3 regions of the Klebsiella variicola genome follow, and region 3 is predicted to be linked to each of the others. Evidence: predicted binding sites of a transcription regulator. Region 3 holds the regulator's gene; each other region holds the start of a gene.
What was found. Region 3 encodes PurR, which represses purine synthesis genes. Its sites were predicted from a motif close to CANGCAAACGTTTGCNTG; they were not measured.

Region 1 (5,413 bases), 1.6 Mb from region 3:
ATCTCTTGCTGCTGCTGAGCGTCCGGGCCAATGTGACGTTCAATAAAGGCGTCGCGGTTTTCAAGCTGACTTAAAGTCTGAGTCATGAGCGATGGTTCCTGAAACGTGCGGTGAATCGTGATTGTCTGACTGGTTTGCCCGGCAAGCGCTGATGCTTACCGGGCCAGAATACGCAAAATCATTCGCGTTGCAGGAAGGCGGCGACACAGCGACTCCCCGGGAGCTTACAAAAGTAAGTGACCGGGGGGAGCCAGGAAGCCAACACCCCTGCAGCGTGAAGGATGAAGCGTATTTATTCGTCTTCCAGTAAAGCTTCATACGCGGCGGCATCCAGCAGCGCGGCAACCTGCGCTTCGTCGCTGGCTTTAATTTTGAAGATCCAGCCGTCGCTGTACGGGTCGCTGTTGACCAGTTCCGGAGAGTCGTTCAGCTCTTCGTTGACGGCAACGATTTCACCGCTAATCGGCGCGTAGATATCGGAAGCCGCTTTCACGGATTCGGCAACGGCGCAATCAGCGCCCGCTTCAACGGTGGCGCCCACTTCCGGCAGGTCAACGAAAACCATGTCGCCCAGCAGCTCCTGCGCATGCTCGGTGATCCCGACGGTATAGGTGCCGTCTGCTTCTTTACGCAGCCATTCGTGTTCTTTGCTGTATTTCAGTTCTGCTGGTACGTTGCTCATCAATTCATCTCCAAAAAAGGGAAATCACACAATGGCTTTGCCATTGCGTACAAAACCAGGTTTAGTCACTTTTACCGGCATTTCACGGTTACGAATTTGCACCACCGCGGTGTCGCCAATCCCGGCCGGCACGCGCGCCAGCGCGATGCTGTAGCCCAGGGTCGGCGAGAAGGTGCCGCTGGTGATAATGCCTTCTTTTTGATTACCGTCGCTATCGGTAAAACGGACCGGCAGGCCGCCGCGCAGGACGCCTTTCTCGGTCATCACCAGGCCAACCAGCTGCTCGGTGCCTTTTTCGCGCTGCATCTCCAGCGCTTCGCGACCGATAAAGTTACGATCGGCGGGCTCCCAGGCGATAGTCCAGCCCATGTTCGCCGCCAGCGGGGAGACGCCTTCGTCCATCTCCTGGCCATACAGGTTCATCCCGGCCTCCAGGCGTAGGGTGTCACGCGCGCCGAGACCGCACGGCTTAACGCCAGCGTCCAGCAGACCGCGCCAGAAATCAGCGGCCTGCTCGTTCGGCATCGCAATTTCATAGCCCGCTTCGCCGGTATAACCGGTGGTGGCGATAAACAGGTCGCCGGACTGCACGCCAAAGAACGGCTTCATGCCTTCCACGGCCTGACGCTGCGCATCAGTAAACAGCGTCGCCGCCTTCGCTTTCGCCTGGGGGCCCTGCACCGCGATCAGCGACAGATCGTCGCGAACGGTAATTTCAAGGCCGTAAGGTTCAGCTTGCTCGGAGATCCAGGCGAGGTCTTTTTCGCGGGTGGCGGAGTTAACAACGAGGCGGAAATAATCTTCAGAAAGGAAATAGACAATCAGGTCATCGATGACGCCGGCGGAGGCGGTAAGCATTCCCGTGTAGAGCGCTTTGCCTGGGGTGGTCAGCTTCGCCACATCGTTGGCCAGCAAATAGCGCAAGAACTCGCGGATCCGGCTGCCGTGGAAATCGACGATGGTCATATGCGACACATCGAACATCCCTGCATCGCCGCGCACCGCATGGTGCTCATCAATCTGGGATCCGTAATGCAGCGGCATCATCCAGCCATGGAAATCCACCATGCGAGCGCCGCATAGCGTGTGTTGTTCATACAACGGAGTCTGTTGAGCCATCTTTTCCTCATCGAATAAAACGGAACCAGCCACGAGATTGTCGGCGATTTTGCGCCACGAAATTCGGCGACGGCACCGCTGACGGACGCCGACGCAAACGTTCTCTTTTGCCTGAACTTACCACCGAACCCGGCGCTAAACCATAAGCTCATTCAGGGCATCACATTAGCTTATGACTAAAATCCGCCGAAAAGACTACAGAGTTATTGACTGGAAAAAAGCGATTTATGCCACATAAAATTAACATTAAGCTTTCATCGATAAGGCAATGATGGTGTTTTATGCGATTTTACGGGCCTAATTTCTTTAACAAAAAAAAGAGCGCATTAATAAAACTAATGCGAAAAAAGAGGTGAAATTAGAATATTTCAAATGAGGGAGAAAACCCGGCACGCAGGCCGGGTAAAAGAAGTGTGACGGGGTTAACGTAACCAGGCGGGGAGATCGTTGAGGCCCATCGCCTGACGAATCAGCTGCGGTTTTACGCCAGGCAGCGAATCGGCCAGTTTGAGCCCCATGTCGCGGAGGAATTTCTTCGCCGGATGGCTGCCGGAGAACATTTCGCGGAATCCCTGCATACCCGCCAGCATCAGCGCGGCGCTGTGTTTGCGGCTGCGCTCATAGCGGCGCAGGTACAAATGCTGGCCGATATCTTTCCCCTGCGCATGCAGGCGCCTCAACTCGTCGATAAGCTCGGCGGCGTCCATAAAGCCAAGGTTCACCCCCTGCCCGGCCAGCGGGTGGATGGTATGCGCGGCATCGCCGACCAGCGCCAGGCGGTGGGCGGCAAACTGACGGGCATAGCGGCCGGTCAGCGGGAAAACTTCACGTTCGCTTGCCAGCTGGCAGAGGCCGAGGCAATTATCGAAGGCGATATTCAGCGCCTGGTTGAAGGTGGCTTCATCAGCCCCCTGCATCCGCTTCGCTTCCGCTGGCGACAGCGACCAGACGATCGAGCACAGGTGCGGATCGCTGAGCGGCAGGAAGGCCAGAATACCCTCGCCATGGAACGCCTGGCGTGCCACCGCCTGATGCGGCTCAGCGGTGCGAATCGTCGCCACCAGCGCATGATGGTGGTAATCCCAGAAGGTCAGCGGAATATCGGCCTTATTACGCAGCCATGAATTCGCGCCATCAGCGCCCACCACCAACCTCGCGGTCAACATGCTGCCGTCCTGCAGGCTGAGAAAGGCTTCGTTTTCACCCCACGCCACCTGCTGTAGTTCCGCAGGCGCCAGCAGGGTGACGTCAGCGCAGCGCTGCGCTTTCTGCCACAATGCGTGATGCACCACGGCATTTTCAATAATATGGCCCAGATGGCTAAAGCCCATGCTCTGGTCATCGAAGCTAATGCGGCCGAAGCTGTCTTTGTCCCACACTTCCATACCGTGATAGCAGCTGGCACGCTGGGCGACGATCTCGCGCCAGACATCCAGCTTAGTCAGCAACTTTTCGCTGGCGGCATTGATCGCCGAAACGCGCAGCGCCGGCGGCGCATCGGCGGCCAGAGGCTGCGGCGCTGCTTTCTCCAGCACCGCGACGCGCAGGCCGCTGCCCTGTAAACCGCAGGCTACCGCCAGTCCCACCATTCCACCGCCAACAATGGCAACATCAACACTTTGCACGTTTTACTCCTTAACGGGGAACCCAACCGAGGGTACGCTGCGCCAGCGCATCGCGCGCCGGGGTAAATAAGTCCATGGCCATCAGACCGACGTTGCGCCCCGCCACCAGCGGCGCCCAACGGTTGGCAAACAGATGCACCAGCCCATCGGTGACACCGATAGTGGCGGCTTTATCACCTGCCCGCCGTGCCTGGTAGCGGCACAGCAGGGAATAATCGCCCACATCGTCGCGGGCCACATGCGCATCGGCAAGCATCTCCGCCAGGCTCATCACGTCGCGCAGGCCGAGGTTAAAGCCCTGCCCGGCGATCGGATGCAGCGTCTGCGCCGCATTACCGACCAGCGCCAGGCGATGCGACACCGCACGGGTGGCGGTGGTTAAGGCTAACGGATAGACGCTGCGCTTACCGGCATGGGGAATACGCCCCAGCCGCCAGCCGAATGCCTGCTGTAACGCCTGACAAAAACGTTCGTCAGACCAGCTCTGTACCTCGTCGCGCCGCGACTGCGGATGGCACCACACCAGCGAACAGCGCCCTTGCGACATCGGCAGCATCGCCAGCGGGCCATGCTCGGTAAAGCGCTCGAAGGCGCGGCCTTCGTGCGGCAACGCAGTGCTAACGTTAGCAATGATCGCTATCTGCTCATACGGCTGCTGCTGCCAGCTGATGCCGCAGTGAGCGCCCAGCGACGAACGGGAACCGTCCGCCGCCACCAGCAGCTTACCGTTGATGATTTCGCCGCCCTCAAGCGTAAGGCTGACGCTCTCCTCGCGGCGGCTGACCGCTTCCACTTTCGCCGGACAGTGCAGGGTGACGCCCGGCGCCTCGCGCAGCAGACTAAACAGCCGCTGGCCGACATCGTGGAGTTCAACCACCTGCCCCAGCGCCGACAAGCCGTAATCGGCCGCCGCCAGGTTCACAAAACCAGCGTGACCACGGTCGCTGACATGGACCCGCTGGATGGGCGTCGCTCGTTTAGCCAGGGTCTGCCAGATACCAATGCGCGCCAGCTGCTGGCAGGTACCGGCCGCCAGGGCAATTGCCCGATCGTCAAAACCGGGATGGCGTGACGAATGCGGATCCTGCGCCTCAATCAGATGGACCGGCAGGGCGCCGCCGGTCAAACGGGAGATGGCCAGCGCGAGCGTCGCCCCGGTCATCCCGCCGCCGACGATCAGCACGCTCATGACTGGCGCGCCGCCGCCATCAGCGCCTCGATCTCATCCGCCTTCTTCACCACGCTGGCGGTGAGATTTTCGTTGCCGTCTTCGGTAATGACGATGTCATCTTCAATACGAATGCCGATGCCGCGATATTGGGCCGGCACGTCGGCATCGGTGGCGATATACAGTCCCGGCTCGACGGTCAGCACCATTCCCGGTTCCAGTACCCGCGAACGGTCGGTGTCGTAATTACCGACATCGTGCACATCCAGACCCAACCAGTGGCTCAGGCCATGCATAAAGTACGGGCGGTGGGCGTTGTTGGCGATGAGCTCGTCAATCTCGCCTTTCAGGATCCCCAGCCGCACCAGGCCGGTAATCATAATGCGCACCACTTCCTGATTAACTTCATAAATGGAGGTGCCCGGACGATACAGTTCCAGCGCAGTTTCCAGCGATTCCAGCACGATGTCGTAGATTTCACGCTGCGGCTTGCTGAATTTACCGTTAACCGGGAAGGTGCGGGTGATATCGCCCGCATAGCCGCGGTATTCGCAGCCGGCGTCAATCAGCACTAAATCGCCATCGCGCAGCTCGGATTCGTTTTCGGTGTAGTGCAGAATGCAGCCGTTTTCGCCGCCGCCAACGATGGTGTTATAGGACGGGAAACGCGCGCCGTGGCGGTTGAATTCATGGAGAATTTCGCCTTCCAGCTGATACTCGAACATGCCAGGGCGACATTTTTCCATCGCCCGGGTATGGGCAAGGGCGGAAATTTCGCCGGCGCGGCGCATCACTGCCAGCTCTTCCGCAGATTTAAAC
Region 2 (5,413 bases), 430 kb from region 3:
GCGACCGGTGGCTCCACCAACCATACCATGCACCTGGTGGCGATGGCCCGCGCGGCGGGGATCATCATTAACTGGGACGATTTCTCCGACCTGTCAGACGTGGTGCCGCTGCTGGCGCGCCTCTATCCCAACGGCCCGGCGGATATCAACCACTTCCAGGCGGCGGGCGGCGTTCCGGTACTGGTGCGCGAGCTGCTGAAAGGCGGCCTGCTGCATGAGGATGTTCACACCGTCGCTGGCTTTGGTCTGTCGCGTTATACCCTGGAGCCGTGGCTCAACAACGGCGAGCTGGACTGGCGTGAAGGGGCGACAGCGCCGCTTGACGATCAGGTCATCGCGACCTTCGAGAAACCGTTCTCCCGCCACGGCGGCACCAAGGTGCTGAGCGGCAACCTGGGGCGCGCGGTAATGAAAACCTCGGCTGTCCCGGTGGAGAATCAGGTGATTGAAGCGCCGGCGGTGGTGTTCGAGAGCCAACACGACGTATTGCCGGCCTTTGAAGCGGGCCTGCTGGATAAAGATTGTGTGGTGGTGGTCCGTCATCAGGGGCCAAAAGCGAACGGGATGCCAGAATTACATAAACTTATGCCGCCACTTGGTGTATTATTGGACCGCCGTTTCAAAATAGCGCTGGTGACCGATGGCCGACTCTCTGGCGCCTCCGGTAAAGTCCCGTCAGCTATCCATGTCACGCCTGAAGCCTATGATGGTGGGTTGCTGGCGAAAGTGCGCGATGGCGATGTGATTCGCGTGAACGGGCAGACGGGAGAACTGACGCTGCTGGTGGACGATGCCGAACTGGCGGCGCGCCAGCCGCATATCCCTGACCTCAGCGCGTCGCGCGTGGGAACCGGTCGGGAGATGTTTGGGGCGCTGCGTGAGAAGCTCTCTGGCGCGGAGCAGGGCGCAACCTGCATCACTTTTTAAGACGATTTTATTTCTAGATCTGGCGAGAGAAAATCCTGATGAAAAACTGGAAAACAACAGCAGAAGCAATCCTCACCTCCGGTCCGGTTGTCCCGGTTATCGTGGTGAAAAAGCTGGAGCATGCGGTACCGATGGCGAAAGCGCTGGTCGCGGGCGGCGTGCGCGTGCTGGAAGTCACCCTGCGCACCGAGTGCGCCCTGGAAGCGATCCGCGCGATTGCTAAAGAAGTGCCGGACGCGATTGTCGGCGCGGGCACGGTCACCAACGTCGAGCAACTGAAAGCGGTAACGGAAGCTGGCGCGCAGTTCGCTATCAGCCCGGGACTGACCGAATCCCTGCTGAAAGCGGCGACCGAAGACGGCACCATTCCGCTGATCCCGGGGATCAGCACGGTTTCCGAGCTGATGCTGGGTATGCAGTATGGTCTGAAAGAGTTTAAATTCTTCCCGGCGGAAGCCAACGGCGGCGTGAAAGCCCTGCAGGCGATTGCTGGTCCGTTCGGCCACATTCGTTTCTGCCCGACCGGCGGTATCTCTCCGGCCAACTACCGTGACTACCTGGCGCTGAACAGCGTGCTGTGCATCGGCGGTTCCTGGCTGGTGCCAGCCGACGCGCTGGAGGCCGGCGACTACGATCGCATCACCACCCTGGCGCGTGAAGCGGTGGAAGGCGCGAAGTAAACCGCGCCTCAGGGTCGACAACCCGGTCAGCGGCAACGCGACCGGGTTTTTTTGTCTCTATCCTTCGACGATGACCGCCGCGGCGGCGGTTTTAGCCCGCGCTACGGCCTCTTCAACCGAATCGGCAACGGCGAGGGTCACCCCCAGGCGGCGGGTACCGTCAATCTCGGGCTTGCCGAACAGTCGCAGCTGCAGGCCAGCCCCGACGGCCGATTGCAGCTGGCCAAAGCTGACGTTCTGACTGGTCAGCTGCGGAAGGATCACTGCGGAAGCGGCCGGACCATACTGGCGGATAGCGCCGACGGGCAGTCCAAGAAAGGCACGAACGTGCAGGGCGAATTCCGAGAGATCCTGCGAGATCAGCGTTACCATGCCGGTGTCGTGTGGGCGCGGGGAAACTTCGCTGAAGATCACCTCGTCGCCGCATACGAACAGTTCCACGCCAAACAGGCCATGACCCCCCAGCGCCAGCACTACCTTGCGGGCGATGGCCTGGGCACGTTCGAGGGCCAGGTCGCTCATCTGCTGTGGTTGCCAGGACTCACGGTAATCGCCGTCTTCCTGGCGATGGCCAACCGGGGCGCAGAAATGCACGCCGTCGACGGCGCTGACGGTGAGCAGGGTGATTTCGAAATCGAAATTCACCACCCCCTCGACGATCACCCGCCCGGCGCCGGCGCGGCCGCCCTGCTGCGCATAGCGCCAGGCTTCGCTGAGCTGGTCAGCCGAGCGGATAAAGCTCTGACCTTTGCCGGAGGAGCTCATCACTGGTTTGACGATGCACGGCAAACCGATGTCGGTGACCGCCGCGCGGAAGCCTTCTTCGCTGTCGGCAAAGCGATAGCTGGAGGTGGGGAGCTGCAGCTCTTCTGCCGCCAGGCGGCGAATGCCTTCGCGGTTCATGGTGAGCTTAGCCGCCCGCGCCGTGGGGACTACTTTCTGCCCGGCCTGTTCCAGTTCAACCAGGGTATCGGTAGCAATAGCTTCGATCTCCGGCACGATGTAATCGGGTTTTTCCTGTTCAATCAGAGCGCGCAGGCTCTCGCCGTGCAGCATATTGATGACATGGGCGCGGTGGGCGACCTGCATCGCCGGGGCATCGGGGTAGCGGTCGACGGCGATAGTTTCAATGCCCAGACGCTGACATTCAATAGCGACTTCTTTGCCCAGCTCGCCGGAACCTAACAGCATTACTTTGGTGGCTGCCGGGCGCAGCGCGGTGCCTAATACAGTCATAACTCTCTTCCGCAGTAAAAAAAGATGCTGCCGATTATAAACGAAAACGTTTGCGTCTGTCTTTACGCGCGTGAGTTGAGTCCGGAGAGGAAATTTGTTATACTGTATAAAAATACAGTATTGAGAGGCTGCAGCATGGCGGTTGAAATTAAATATGTTGTGATCCGCGAAGGTGAGGAAAAAATGTCTTTTGCCAGCAAAAAAGAGGCCGACGCTTACGACAAAATGCTCGATCTGGCAGAGGTGCTGAATGACTGGCTGGTGGCATCGCCGCTGGAGATGGATGACGCCCAGCGTGACACCATGGCGATGTGGCTGGCAGAGCGAAAAGAGGCGCTGCAGCATATCCTGCGCGTCGGCCGATTGCCGGAGCAGGATGCGTCCGCGCACGACTCACCCGCGCCGTCGGCGGCAGAAGAGGCTTCTCCAGCGGAAGACGCCGCGGCGCCAGCGACCAAAGCGCGTAAGGCGAAAGTGGCCTGACTGGCGGCAGCCAGCTATGGCCTTGCTGGGCAGGGATTTGTCTGCCGCGCCCACCTTTGCGCATCTTTAGCCAGATCTAACATTTCCTGACATCGCGTCGTTTAGGCTGATAGCAGTGTTTTATCACCTGAGAGGAAAACCATGGCTAACTGGCTTAATCAACTACAGTCGCTGCTCGGGCAGCAGGGCGCGTCATCGACAGGCGAGTCGTCAAAAGGGAGCGCACTGCTGCCCGGCGCGATTGGCGGGCTGGCCGGGTTGCTGGTGGCCAGTAAATCCTCACGCAAACTGCTGGCGAAGTACGGCACCAGCGCGCTGCTGGCTGGCGGTGGGGCGGTGGCGGGTACGGTGTTATGGAACAAGTATCAGCAGAAGATGCGCGCTCAAAACGCGCCTGTCCCCGGGGCGAACACGCCGGCTGCCGTGCCGGCGGATGTTGATCCGCGCAGCGTGCGACTGATCACCGCGCTGGTTTTTGCCGCCAGGAGCGATGGTCATATAGATGACCACGAACGGGCTAATATTGAAGCCCAGCTGCGGGCGGCCAATATCGACGTTCAGGCCCGGGTGCTGATCGACCAGGCGCTGGCCCAACCGCTGGATCCTCAGCGTCTGGCGGAGGGCATCGTTGATCCGCAGGAGGCACTGGAGATCTACTACGTCAGCTGCGCGGTCATTGATATCGACCACTTTATGGAACGCAGTTATCTGAACGCGCTGGGAGACGCTTTGTCACTGCCAAAGGATGTCCGGGCCGATATAGAACAGGATATCCAGTCACAAAAACAAGCGCTAAGCGTCTAAATTATCACGTTTCGCTTGCATCGCCCGCGTCTTTTGCCACCCTTATAGACACGTCATCATTCAGGCGCCGCCGTGTGACCTGAATGCTCTTGTGTCACGATAAAGCAGCAGAAGAACAACATGCCACCTAAAGCCAAACGGATCCCTCACGCCATGACCTTGCATGGCGATACACGCATCGATAACTATTACTGGCTGCGCGACGATGAGCGCGCGCGACCTGACGTGCTGGAGTACCTGCACGCGGAGAACGCCTATGGCAAGCGGGTGATGGATTCGCAGCTCAGCCTGCAGGAACGTCTGCTGAAAGAAATTATCGACCGCATTCCGCAACGGGAAGTCTCCGCCCCTTACAGTAAAAATGGTTTTCGCTACCGTCAGGTTTACGAGCCGGGCTGTGAATACGCCATCTATCAGCGCCAGTCGGTGCTCAAAGAGGAGTGGGACGAGTGGGAGATCCTGCTCGACGGCAACCAGCGGGCGGCGAAGAGTGAGTTCTACACCCTTGGCGGACTGGGCGTCGCGCCGAATAACCAATTGATGGCGGTGGCGGAGGATTATCTTTCCCGCCGCCAGTATGGCCTGCGCTTCTGCAACCTTAGCAGCGGTGAATGGTACCCGGAGATCCTGGAAAATGTTACCTCCGGGTTTGCCTGGAGCAATGATTCCCGCTTTGTGTGGTACGTGCGTAAACATCCCACCACACTGCTGCCTTATCAGGTCTGGCGCCACACGGTGGGTACCGCGGCGCAGAGTGATGTGCTGGTCTATGAAGAAAAAGATGAGACCTTCTACGTCAGCGTACATAAGACCACTTCCCAGCAGTTCGTGGTGATTTATCTCTCCAGCGCCACCACCAGTGAAGCATTACTGCTCAACGCCGAACTCCCTGACGCCGAGCCGGTCTGCTTCCTGCCGCGGCGGAAAGATCACGAATACAGCCTCGATCACTATCAGCACGCGTTCTATCTGCGATCCAACCGGGAGGGGAAGAATTTTGGCCTCTACCGTACTGTGCTGCGCGATGAAGATCAGTGGACCACGCTGATCCCGCCGCGTCACGACGTGATGCTCGAAGGATTTACCCTGTTTACTGACTGGCTGGTCGTCGAGGAGCGCCAGCGCGGCCTGACCAGCCTGCGGCAAATTAACCGCAAGACCCGGGAGGTGGTAGGGATCGCCTTTGACGATCCGGCCTATGTCACCTGGCTTGCCTATAATCCGGAACCTGAAACGTCGCGACTGCGCTACGGGTATTCCTCCATGACCACGCCGGACACCCT
Region 3 (5,413 bases):
ATGCATTCAAAAATTTTGCAGGCAGAAAATGTGGTCTGAATACTCTCTGGAAGTGGTTGATGCCGTGGCCCGCAACGGCAGCTTCAGCGCGGCCGCGCAGGAGCTGCACCGGGTGCCCTCCGCCATCAGCTATACCGTGCGTCAGCTTGAAGAGTGGCTGGCCGTTCCCTTGTTTGAGCGCCGCCATCGTGATGTGGAGCTGACGCCCGCAGGGGTCTGGTTCTTACAGGAAGGGCGCTCTGTTATCAAAAAAATGCAGATCACCCGCCAGCAGTGCCAGCAAATCGCCAACGGCTGGCGCGGGCAGCTGTCGATCGCGGTGGATGATATTGTGAAACCGGCGCGGATGCGCCAGATGATCGTCGATTTCTATCGCCATTTTCCCGACGTCGAGCTCATCGTTTTCCAGGAAGTGTTCAACGGCGTATGGGATGCGCTGGCCGACGGCCGTGTAGAACTGGCGATTGGCGCAACGCGATCTATTCCGGTCGGGGGCCGCTATGCGTTTCGCGATATGGGGATGCTGAGCTGGGACTGCGTGGTGGCGAGCGATCACCCGCTGGCGAAGATGGAGGGACCCCTGAGCGATGATGTCCTGCGTAACTGGCCGTCGCTGGTGCGGGAGGATACGTCACGTTCACTGCCCAAACGAACAACCTGGCTGCTGGATAACCAGAAGAGGGTGGTGGTCCCCGACTGGGAATCGTCGGCCACCTGTCTGTCGGCGGGCCTCTGCGTCGGCATGGTGCCGAGCCATTTCGCCCGACCATGGGTAGATCGCGGCGTGTGGACCGCGCTGGCGCTGGAGAATCCGTTCCCGGATGCCGCCTGCTGTCTGACCTGGCAGCAGAGTGATGCCTCACCGGCGCTGAACTGGATGCTCGACTATCTGGGGGACAGCGACACGCTGAATCGGGAATGGCTGCGGGCGCCGGAGTGATCCGCGCCCGCCAGATGCCTTACCGACGATAATCGACAAACGGGCCATCCGCCACGGAGCGGCGTTCGACCAGACGAGGATGAACTTCGATAGACTGCGACTCTTCACGCTTATTAACGATACGATCCAACAGCATGTTAAATGCGGCTTCGCCCAGGGAATCTTTCGGCTGATGAATAGTGGTTAACGCCGGGCTGAAATAGCGGGCGTTACGCACATTATCATAACCGATCAGCGAAATGTCCTGCGGCACCCGCAGCCCCATTTCATCCGCCGCGCAGATAGCGCCCATCGCCATGATATCGCCGCCGCAGAACACCGCCGTCGGACGGTGCTGCTGGCTTAAGATCTGCTGCATAGCGCGGTAGCCGGACTCCGGCTCGAAGTCGCCCTGCACAATCCAGTTTTCCGGCACGCTGATATGCGCCTCTTTCATTGCCTGCATAAAGCCGGCCAGGCGGCCTGCGCCGGTGTTGCGCTCCAGCGGACCCGGGATCACGCCGATTTCACGATGGCCACGTTCAATCAGGTAGCGTCCGGCGATATAGCCGCCCTGGAAGGCGTTATCGATCACCGCATCGGTGAAGTCGGCTTTTGCTTCGCCCCAGTCCATCACCACCATCGGGATATGGCGATACTCTTCCAGCATGCTCAATACCGAATCCGGATATTCGGAACACATCACCAGCAGACCGTCGACACGCTTCTGCGCCATCATCGACAAATAGGCGCGCTGTTTTTCCGGATCGTTCCATGCGTTGCCGAGGATCAGGGTGTAGCCCTTCTGGAAGCAGCTCTTTTCAACAGACTCAATAATTTCAGCAAAATAGGCGGCTTCGCTACTGGTCGCCAGCAGACCAATCGATTTTGTATGATTGACTTTCAGGCTGCGGGCCACGGCGCTCGGCGAGTAGTGCAGCTCTTTGATCGCCGCCCACACCGCATTGCGCGTCTCTTCGGCAACGAAACGGGTTTTGTTAATTACATGTGATACAGTTGTAGTGGAAACGTTTGCGCGCTTCGCTACATCTTTAATAGTTGCCATTACATCTCACTCCATGCCTTGACCTGATCGCCTGATCATCGATACGTAAACGTTTGCCTACACACACCCTGAATACAATTTTCAACATTGCATCACGTCGGGAAAACGACACAGAACGACAGGAAGGGGTCAATGGCCGATACGCTTTTAAATTAGCGTGGGATTTTGTCCGATCTTGGGGCAAAGTGGAAGAGCAAAAATGTGCATCGCCCTAAATCCCGGAAGATTTTTGCGATTTTTTGTGCAAAAATGAGCAAGCTCACTTTTGGTGTGGGGATAACAAGAGGGAAAAATGATGGATACCAATTTAAAGTTTTCGCTGATCACCACGGTTATTGCCCTCGGCGTGATCGTTGCTTTCAGCCTGACCGCCATACTGCACTAATGTTCCAGTGAGGGAGGAGCGCGGCCTCCTCCCCGTATCCCGCCATTATTATCAATTCTGCAAAAATCTTTTGTCATTTCGTTCACTTTTGTTTTTTTGTGATTGATGTCATGCTTTTGACTTCTGATGTTACGCCGTCCTCTCTGACGGTCTGATGGAGTCATTGAATGAAAATCAACTTTCCTTTACTTGCGCTGGCGATCGGCGCCTTTGGCATCGGTACCACCGAGTTCTCCCCAATGGGATTGCTGCCGGTGATTGCGAAAGGTGTGGACGTCTCAATCCCAGTGGCGGGAATGCTGATCAGTGCGTATGCCATCGGCGTCATGGTCGGCGCGCCGTTGATGACCCTGCTGTTGTCACATCGCGCGCGGCGCAATGCGCTGATTTTTCTGATGGGGATCTTCACCGTCGGCAACCTGTTGTCATCCATTGCGCCGGATTACACCACCTTGCTGCTGTCGCGCATTATTACCAGCCTCAACCACGGTGCTTTCTTTGGCCTGGGGTCAGTGGTCGCAGCCAGCGTCGTGCCAAAGCATAAGCAGGCCAGCGCGGTAGCCACGATGTTTATGGGGCTCACCATCGCCAACATCGGCGGTGTACCGGCGGCCACCTGGCTTGGCGAAACCATCGGCTGGCGGATGTCCTTCCTGGCCACCGCGGGGTTAGGCCTGCTGGCGATGGTCAGTCTGTGGTTCTCTCTGCCGAAGGGCAGCGCCGGTGAGCGCCCGGATGTCAAAAAAGAGCTTTCAGTCCTGCTACGCCCGCAGGTACTCTCCGCCTTGCTGACTACCGTGCTCGGTGCCGGGGCAATGTTTACGCTGTATACCTATATCTCGCCAGTGCTCAATACGCTGACCCACGCTTCATCGCTGTTTATTACCGCGATGCTGGTGCTGATTGGCGTTGGTTTTTCGCTGGGCAACTATCTGGGCGGCAAATTCGCCGACCGGTCGGTCTCTGGCACGCTGAAAGGCTTTCTGCTGCTGCTGATGGCGATCATGCTGGCGATCCCGCTGCTGGCGCAATCCCAGGCCGGAGCGGCCATCAGCATGATTGTCTGGGGCGCAGCCACCTTTGCGGTGGTTCCGCCGCTGCAGATGCGGGTCATGCGCGTGGCGCATGAAGCGCCGGGGCTCTCTTCTTCGGTGAATATCGGCGCGTTCAACCTCGGCAACGCGCTGGGCGCCGCCGCCGGTGGGGCGGTGATCTCTGGCGGACTGGGCTATGCGTTTGTGCCGGTGATGGGGGCGATTATCGCCGGTCTGGCGCTGCTGCTGGTCTGGTTCAGCGGACGAGCGCAGCCGGAAGAGGCCTTTGCCCGCCAGTAACGCGAGTGTAGGGAAGGGCTAAAAAAAACCGCAGCCGGGGAGACCCTGCTGCGGTTTGTCGTTTATGCCGCCAGGTTGGCCGCAACAAACTTCCAGTTAACCAGCGCCCAGAAATGGTCCAGGTAGCTTGGACGGGCATTGCGGTAGTCGATGTAGTAGGCGTGTTCCCAGACGTCAACGGTCAGCAGCGGCTTCGCGTCGGTGGTCAGCGGGGTACCGGCGTTGCTGGTGGAGACGATAGCCAGGCTGCCGTCGGCATTTTTGACCAGCCAGGTCCAGCCCGCGCCGAAGTTTTTCGCTGCGGCATCGGTAAATTTGGCTTTAAAATCCGCAAAGCTGCCGAAGGATTTGGCAATCGCGGCCGCTAACTCGCCTTCCGGTTCGCCGCCGGCGTTCGGCGCCAGGCAGTTCCAGTAGAAGGTGTGGTTCCAGACCTGGGCTGCGTTGTTGAATACGCCGCCTTCAGAAGTGCGGACGATCTCTTCGAGAGATTTGCCTTCGAACGCAGTGCCTTTGATCAGGTTGTTGAGGTTAGTGACATACGCCTGGTGGTGTTTACCGTAGTGATATTCCAGGGTTTCTGCGGAAATGTGCGGCGCCAGGGCGTCTTTTGCATATGGTAATGCAGGTAATTCAAACGACATTGCTACTCTCCTTATAACTTTTTGTTTTAGCTCACATTGACAAGATGAGGCTTTCGCCTGAATCGTGTTCTGGCCACCCGACGCTGTCGCGTCACGGGCTGTTATTGTATTGAGAATGTTAACATTTGCCGCAAGCAGTGAAAAGCCTTACAACGATAAAGGCTATTGCCGCAGGCGCAACTGATGAAGGCTTAACCGTTTTCTACGGGGCGAGGCGTCAAACCGCTCGCAGATGTTGCAAAAATGTATAAGGAGACGCCGTCTGCGCTTTTCCGACTCTCGCAGGGAAGGTTTAACGTCTTCTGTTTTTCTCTGACGATCGCAGCCGCGCATCATGGTTGAGGGTGATATGTCTTTAAAATTAATGGTTTAATTAAAATATGCGCCCAGGCAATCGCCGCTATGCCAATAATTCATTGTCTATTTTGCTATTTGTATGACAAATATGACCGCCGACATGAATTTCCCACAGGATGGCTACGATGGCAAAAACAGGTGAGGCGGTGAGCCCGAAGATGATCCCGGTTGTGCGGGGGATCGTTGACTGGATCGAAGCCCATATTTTAGACACCCTGCCGGTCAGCACGATTGCGAAAAAGTCCGGTTATTCGCACTGGTATTTCCAGCGGCAGTTCGCCATGGTGACCGGCTGCACGCTGGCGAACTACGTCAGTCGGCGAAAAATGACCATTGCGACAATCTATTTAACGCAGACGCAAGCGTCGATACAGAGTATTTCTCAGTGCCTGGAATACGACGGACAGGCCGCTTTCTGCCGGACCTTTCACCGTCACTTTGGTATGTCGCCCACCCGCTATCGTCGGGAAGCGCCGGGCAAGGAGATGAATATGCAGTATCCTTTGACGGTAGAAGGGAAAGACGCGCAGGTGAGGCGGTCTGCCGCCGTAGCGGCAGACCAGGATCAGCGAATGGTTTTCGGCGTCATGACGCGACGAGCGCCAACATAATGGCGAACCCAGTAATCCTCGCTCAGGGAGGTGATTTGTATATCACGACCTGTGCGTGGTGATTGAATAAATTTCCCGTTGCCGACGTAGACGCCAA

Region 1: gcvT (glycine cleavage system aminomethyltransferase GcvT) is a predicted target of PurR. The motif match lies at 1,892-1,909, and genes of this name have one in related genera.
Region 2: purT (formate-dependent phosphoribosylglycinamide formyltransferase) is a predicted target of PurR. The motif match lies at 2,883-2,900, and genes of this name have one in related genera.

What each region holds. Positions count from the first base shown of each region.
Region 1 covers NZ_CP010523.2:807,698-813,110, reverse strand. The annotation lists gene gcvP (aminomethyl-transferring glycine dehydrogenase) at 1-86, opposite strand, end outside; gene gcvH (glycine cleavage system protein GcvH) at 293-682, opposite strand; gene gcvT (glycine cleavage system aminomethyltransferase GcvT) at 707-1,801, opposite strand; gene ubiI (FAD-dependent 2-octaprenylphenol hydroxylase) at 2,224-3,426, opposite strand; gene ubiH (2-octaprenyl-6-methoxyphenyl hydroxylase) at 3,437-4,615, opposite strand; gene pepP (Xaa-Pro aminopeptidase) at 4,612-5,413, opposite strand, start outside.
Region 2 covers NZ_CP010523.2:1,963,506-1,968,918, forward strand. The annotation lists gene edd (phosphogluconate dehydratase) at 1-927, shown strand, start outside; gene SP68_RS09205 (bifunctional 4-hydroxy-2-oxoglutarate aldolase/2-dehydro-3-deoxy-phosphogluconate aldolase) at 966-1,607, shown strand; gene purT (formate-dependent phosphoribosylglycinamide formyltransferase) at 1,665-2,843, opposite strand; gene SP68_RS09215 (YebG family protein) at 2,979-3,326, shown strand; gene SP68_RS09220 (tellurite resistance TerB family protein) at 3,468-4,130, shown strand; gene ptrB (oligopeptidase B) at 4,251-5,413, shown strand, end outside.
Region 3 covers NZ_CP010523.2:2,389,408-2,394,820, forward strand. The annotation lists gene punR (DNA-binding transcriptional activator PunR) at 29-940, shown strand; gene purR (HTH-type transcriptional repressor PurR) at 960-1,985, opposite strand; gene cydH (cytochrome bd-I oxidase subunit CydH) at 2,278-2,370, shown strand; gene SP68_RS11225 (MFS transporter) at 2,538-3,704, shown strand; gene sodB (superoxide dismutase [Fe]) at 3,767-4,348, opposite strand; gene SP68_RS11235 (helix-turn-helix domain-containing protein) at 4,831-5,316, shown strand; gene SP68_RS11240 (C40 family peptidase) at 5,271-5,413, opposite strand, start outside.